Regions from separate parts of the Paenibacillus sp. DP01 genome, predicted to be linked through region 1. Evidence: riboswitches for the same ligand, from Rfam matches in the RefSeq annotation. Region 1 holds a riboswitch; each other region holds the start of a gene.

Region 1 (2,272 bases):
GTAGCGCTATCGCGAGAATTGCTAGCTGCCCAGGATGGAGCGGCTGAAAACACCAGTAGGCTACAAGCTACAACTGCTGCTGTAAACCCTTTAAACCAATTTTTACGAAATAACAAAATATACCCCTCCTCATTAAGGTGTATGCCTCATATACATACTTTTGCACATATATGTAAGCTTTGAACCCACCATTCCTATTTTAATCCAACGCCAGACAAAAGAGTAGTCATTTGCTTAAAATATTTATGAAAAAATAATTATTTTGCGTATAAAAAAAGCCAATAAATCTCCTGAAAAAGTTGGAAATTTACTGGCTTGTTCGTTTATATTGTTTCTATTTCGTCCACACCTGGCGCTCCGTTTGTTGACCCACGTACTCAATACGAGTCGGATTGACGTCTAAGATGACATAATCGGGATCATCTGGTCCGGAAAACCATTTTTTCAGAGAATCATTCCACACTTGTTTGCGTAACCCCTCATCAGCTGTAATCTGGACGGTAGCCTCCACTTCCAAGACTTCCTTCGTGCCACCCACTTCATAGCCCAGCAACAGATAAGCATTCGGATTGTCCTTTAGCTCATCCACTTTATGTGTTTTGCGATCCGTCGCCAGATGAATGTTCATTCCATCGTTAAAAAGGGCCATATAGCGTACTTTCGGTTTTCCGCCCTCAACCGTACCTAACGAGCAAAATTTGTTGTTATCCAAAGCCTTCACAATGGCTTGTTCCAGCTGACTGCGATCCAGTGTCTCCGTTTTACCCACAGTACAACAACTCCTTTTTACGAATTAGAATTCTATAGGGCTATGCCACTTGGCACCAGCTCTCCTAAACATACAGTGTAGCTGTTCTGAAAATAACATGACCGAAACAGATCTGAATGATTCATGTCCATTTTCAGATCAAAGCTCACAGTAAAAGTGTACCCTGTCGTTCGACAAATGAACCGTGAGCGCTCCCTCAAGGCTGGACAGACCTGCTTTCAAGGCATATAATCGTCGTAGTAAACCCGAATAAACGAACCCATTAAACCATACAATGCCAGGGGTGCTGGAATCGGCCGGCTGAGAGTGTGTCCCAAGACACTGACCCTTACAACCTGATCTGGGTAATGCCAGCGTAGGAATGCTTAAGCAAGATGTGCCTTTTATTAAAACAGGACATCCCTTACTTTGGTATATACAAGCGCAAGCGTCCCGGAATCTCGGGACGCTTTTTTTGTTGAAGATAAAGTTGTTGGAAAGATTGCTTCCGGCAGATGTGATTTTTGTGAAAATGGGGAATATAAACTGTCTGATTGGACGGATAACGGGTAATTAAAAAGGAGAGAACACAACGATGAAGCGCATGAAAATGTTAAGCCTGGGTCTGATCAGTCTGTGGCTCATGGCTATGACTCTGACCGCTTGCGGCGGCAATCCCCCTACATCTCAAAAGGAGGTTCCTGCTGCCGACACTTCAACGTCTACCTCGGCAAAGGGGCTCAAAGATGTTAAAGTCGTGCTCGACTGGACACCCAATACGAATCACACGGGACTCTATGTCGCCAAGGACAAAGGATTTTACGAAAAAGCAGGCTTGAATGTCCAAATTGTTCAACCAGGTTCAGGCGGAGCCGACCAAATGGTTGCTTCGAATGCTGCACCTTTTGGTATCAGCTATCAAGAAGGCGTCACTCAGGCTCGTATCCAAGGCGTACCGCTCGTATCCATCGCTGCGGTGATTCAGCATAACACCTCTGGCTTCGCAGCTCCGGTAGACCGCGGAATTAAAAGCCCGAAAGATTTCGAGGGTAAAAGCTACGGCGGCTGGGGTTCTCCTGTAGAAGAAGCGGTCATGAAATCCATCATGGATTCAGACCAAGGTGATGTGAGCAAAGTGAAAATCGTCAATATGGGCAATGCAGACTATTTTACAGCCGTGAAGCGGGATATTGACTTTGCCTGGATTTTCTACGCATGGACCGGGATTGAGGCCGAGCTTCGAGGCGAGCCCTTGGATATGCTGTATGTAAAAGATTATTCCAAAAGTCTCGATTACTATACACCTGTAATTGTGAGCAATGAACAGACGATAAAAAACGATCCTGACCTAGTCAAAGCGTTCATGGACGCTACTGCACAAGGCTATGAATACACTATCGCCCATCCAGAAGAAGCGGCGAATATCTTAACTAAAGCTGTGCCAGAGCTGGACAAAAAACTGGTACTTGCTAGCCAAAAATGGCTAAGCCCGCGTTATCAGGACGATGCCACGCAATGGGGTTT
Region 2 (2,272 bases), 1.8 Mb from region 1:
CTTCAATGATGACATCCAGGGCACAGGAGCAGTCACATTAGCTGCGATTGTTTCGGCGGTAGGTGTCACCAAAACTCCGCTGCGTGAACAAAAAATACTTGTCTTTGGTCCAGGGGCAGCAGGAATCGGTAACGCCGACCAAATACGGAGCGCTATGATCGAGGACGGGCTTCCTGAAGAAGATTCATTCAGGTCGTTTTGGGCCTTTGATTATCGCGGATTATTAACGGACGATATGGAAGATGTACTCGATTATCAGAAACCATATGTGCGTAAAAAGGAAGAAATCAGCTCATGGGCCCAATCGGAAGACGGCAAAATACCGTTGTTGGAGATCATCCGTCAGGTAAAACCTACAATCTTAATTGGGACTTCCGGTGTAGCGGGTGCCTTTTCTGAAGAGATTATCAAGGAAATGGGAAAGCATGTGGAACGCCCGATCATTATGCCCATGTCCAATCCTACCAATCTGGCTGAAGCGGTACCCGAGGATTTGATACGATGGACTGATGGCAAAGCATTGATTGCTACGGGAAGTCCCTTTGAGCCCGTCACCTATAACGGTACGAAATTTGAAATTGGACAGGCGAACAATGCCTTTGTTTTCCCGGGACTGGGTCTGGGTACGATTGTGGTCAAGGCTAAAAGAATCACTCCTTCCATGTTTACCGCAGCAGCTGATGCCGTTGCCAACGCCGTAGATTCGAATGAACTTGGCGGCGCACTGCTGCCCCATATTCGAAAATTACGTGATGTTTCGTTTGCGGTTGCGGTTGCGGTAGCAAAGGCCGCAATTCAGGATCAGGTAGCTCAGGCACACCTTCCAGATATTGAGCAAGCCATTCGGGATGCAATGTGGAAACCGGAATATGTGAGGGTCAAAGCCGTGGAAAGTGTAATCCATCACCCTCACTAATCCTTCACTAGGCATAAGCAGTTTGACATAACATAGGAACAAATGTACAGTATTAGTCAAAAGAATAGGAAAGTCCACTAGGGGAGCCATTATGGCTGAGACAAGAATGAATCTTGGACCCTTTGAACCTGATCTAGTTCGTACTAGCGTAGGAAAGTGGAGCCTTCTATATAGGGTTTCAGGCGTTTTTGCGCATTGAACCTATGTTGAAGCCGCTCCAGTTTTCGGGGCGGCTTTTTGGCATTGTTCCGAGAATTGTATCTTACGGGACTTCTTGTTCTCCATTTTTGTTGGAGGTGGGGAAATGAGTTTTTCGCAAGAGCTCCGTCGACAGGCGGATGGCATTTTTCAAGCCATTTATGAGCATCCCTTTGTGAGAGGTATTGCTGAAGGAAATTTAACAAGGGAACAGCTGATTCACTATGTAAAACAAGACTTTGAATATTTGAACGCCTACATGCGGATTTACGGCATCGCGATCTCCAAAAGCACGAGCCGGGAGGATATGGCTGTATTTAACGAACAGATCTCTTTTATTCTCAACAGCGAGGTTCATCCGCATCAAAATTTTTGTGCTATCGCAGGTGTCACCTATGAAGAGATGCAGGGATATCCACTCGCTCCGTCCGCTCATCATTATATCCGCCATATGCTGACCGTCGCACATGAGGGTAGTCTTGGGGAAATCATGGCCGTGCTGCTACCATGTCCATGGACATATCTTGAAATTGGACGCAGGCTAATGGATGAGGTAAGACCAGACGAGTCTCATCCGTTCTATGAGTGGATTTGCTTCTATGGCAACCAAATTGAAGATGTAACCTTCAAATATCGAGAGCGTGTGGATGCTTGGGCGAAAGTCGCCACGGCTGCCGAGCGAGAGCGGATGATTGAGCATTTTATGCTAAGCTGCCAGCTGGAATATATGTTCTGGGATATGGCTTATAAGCAGGAACAATGGCCCGTCCAGATGCGCGCTACGGTCTTGGAATAATCAGTATAGATGAGAGAGGATAAACATGATGAATATATGGGAACAAAGTTATTCGGCGCTCCTGACAAAGGTACAAAACAGCAACCCCCTCGTTCATAATATAACCAATGTGGTGGTCACCAACTTTACAGCCAACGGCCTATATGCACTAGGGGCTTCCCCGGTGATGGCTTATGCACCCGAGGAAGTAGCAGATATGGCCAAAATAGCGGGCGCCGTCGTGTTAAATATCGGTACGCTAAACCGTGAGCTGGTGGATGCCATGATCCTTGCTGGACAATCGGCGAATGCTCACGGTGTTCCAGTTCTGTTAGATCCGGTCGGTGCAGGAGCGACTAGCTTTAGAACCGAGTCAGCACTAC
Region 3 (2,272 bases), 380 kb from region 1:
GGCTATTATCCAAAGTCAACGCCTGAACCGGAAAAGTAAAAATGATGCAAAGAATTGTCGATGTTTGTTCTTGTTCTGTAATATGGTTGTCACAAAAACATCGGTTTACAGTAGCCGCGACTATTCTATATAATTTATGTAACCATGTTTCATAGTGTGAAACGAATATGGATACAAGAGGAGCGGTTCACGATGGAAGACCGTAAATTAACCGTCCGCGCTGTAGAGCGTGCACTTGATATACTGCTGTGTTTTACCGCAGAATCTGATCTTGGTCTAACGGAGATTGCCTCCCAAATTGGTCTACATAAAAGCACTGTTCATCGTCTTTTGACTACGCTGGAGGATCGGGGATTTGTCGTTCGGAATGCCGAAACGGAAAAATATAGGCTTGGTTTTCGCATATGGGAGCTGTCCACGCATCTGTCCCAAAGCGATGAGCCGGCGGTGTTGTTACAGCCTGCAATGGAAGGACTGCGTGATCGCTTAGGGGAAACGGTCAGCTTGTACCTGCGGGATGGAAGCATGCGTATTCGCATACAAGCCGTGCAGAGCAATCAGGCGATCCGCAGGGTTGCGCCTGTGGGTGCGCGTATGCCGCTGGCTGTGGGAGCCTCCAGCAAGGTGCTGGCGGCCTTTATGCCACCGCAGGAGCTGGAGGTTTTGCTAAGCAGTGAAGAATGGCCACCTTCGGTAGACCCGGAGGTTTATAAAGCCCAGCTGCAGGACATTCGTGAGAAGGGCTATGCGACCAGCTATGAAGAACGTGAGCCAGGAGCTGCGGCTGTGGCCGCGCCTATTGTGAACCGAAAGGGACAGGTCACGGCGGCTTTATCTGTATCCGGCCCGGTCAGTCGACTTGCGCCCGAGACGCTGCATGAGTTTGCACCGATTTTGATCGAAGCAGCCAAGGAAATGGGGCTTATGCTTCCGTGACAGTAATCAATACAAAAGGAAATCATACAAGGGTTGCCAAAGCTATAAATTTAAAGTAGTCTGATAGAGATGGCGGGATGTTTGTTATAGCCGCCAATTCATGTGAATAGAAATTATCACAGTTACTGGGGGAGCCTGTAATGCGGGCTGAGATGGAATCAGGCAAGATTCCGGACCCTTTGCACCTGATCTGGATCATACCAGCGTAGGGAAGTAATCGGCCATTGAAATGTATACGCAGCTGCTGTCTACGACCGCGCATTGGAATATGATTATTCCACGTGCGATCGGTTTGGATAGCTGTCTCGTTTGATTAGCCGGTTCCCTAGGGAACCGGCTTTTTTGCATAGATCAGCGCCACCCTGGGAATGGTTCCGGATCGGTGTGTCATTTCAACGATACGGGAGGAATGGATCATGAAACCGACAGAAACAAAAGGAACAAAAGAAACAGGAATGAAATCAGCAGATGCAGGATTGGCGGGAATAATAGAAGTGGAGGGAGAGAAGGCCAAAGCGGAGCAAGCCAGTGGGCTAAAGCCCTTTCCGGGGAGCCGTAAGGTGTATATTCAAGGTTCTCGGCCGGATATTGCTGTGCCTGAGCGTGAAATCGCGCTACAACCCACACATACGCCGCAGGGCACCGAGCATCATGAGCCACTGCGTGTGTATGATACCAGCGGTCCGATGACGGACGAAGCCTACCAGGTCGACATCCGTCAGGGATTGCCACCATTACGGCGAGCTTGGGCACTGGAACGGGGAGATGTGGAGGCTTATGAGGGCCGCGCCATCAAGCCGGAGGATAATGGACTGAAACCCGGCTCCAAACGGGAGACAGTGGAATTTCCCGGCGTGACCAACCGTCCGCTACGGGCTTCGCAAGGGCGTACTGTGACGCAAATGCACTATGCGCGGCAAGGGATCATTACGCCTGAAATGGAATTTGCGGCGATCCGCGAAGGCGTAGAGCCCGAGTTTGTACGACAGGAGCTGGCGGCTGGACGAGCTATTTTACCTTCAAATATCAATCACCCGGAAAGCGAACCCATGGTCATTGGGCGCCAATTTCACGTAAAGATCAATGCAAACATTGGAAATTCCGCGGTTACGTCCTCCATCGAGGAGGAAGTGGAGAAGATGGCCTGGGCTGTACGCTGGGGCTCAGACACCGTCATGGACCTGTCCACAGGCCGTAATATCCATACGACGCGCGAATGGATCATCAGGAATTCTCCCGTACCGATTGGAACGGTGCCGCTATATCAGGCACTGGAAAAGGTGAACGGCGAAGCTGAGAAGCTGACGTGGGAGCTGTATCGAGACACGCTGATTGA

The links. Region 1 has a riboswitch for thiamine pyrophosphate ahead of ACH59B_RS02240 (ABC transporter substrate-binding protein). Riboswitches for the same ligand answer to the same signal wherever they lie in the genome.
Region 2: another riboswitch for thiamine pyrophosphate. It lies ahead of tenA (thiaminase II); the one in region 1 lies ahead of ACH59B_RS02240 (ABC transporter substrate-binding protein).
Region 3: another riboswitch for thiamine pyrophosphate. It lies ahead of thiC (phosphomethylpyrimidine synthase ThiC); the one in region 1 lies ahead of ACH59B_RS02240 (ABC transporter substrate-binding protein).

What each region holds. Positions count from the first base shown of each region.
Region 1 covers NZ_CP173059.1:504,979-507,250, reverse strand. The annotation lists gene ACH59B_RS02250 (bifunctional 2',3'-cyclic-nucleotide 2'-phosphodiesterase/3'-nucleotidase) at 1-116, opposite strand, end outside; gene ACH59B_RS02245 (pyridoxamine 5'-phosphate oxidase family protein) at 335-769, opposite strand; TPP riboswitch at 1,039-1,148, shown strand; gene ACH59B_RS02240 (ABC transporter substrate-binding protein) at 1,344-2,272, shown strand, end outside.
Region 2 covers NZ_CP173059.1:4,434,616-4,436,887, forward strand. The annotation lists gene ACH59B_RS19390 (NAD-dependent malic enzyme) at 1-916, shown strand, start outside; TPP riboswitch at 986-1,088, shown strand; gene tenA (thiaminase II) at 1,221-1,910, shown strand; gene thiM (hydroxyethylthiazole kinase) at 1,936-2,272, shown strand, end outside.
Region 3 covers NZ_CP173059.1:886,584-888,855, forward strand. The annotation lists gene ACH59B_RS03995 (IclR family transcriptional regulator) at 193-936, shown strand; TPP riboswitch at 1,054-1,165, shown strand; gene thiC (phosphomethylpyrimidine synthase ThiC) at 1,353-2,272, shown strand, end outside.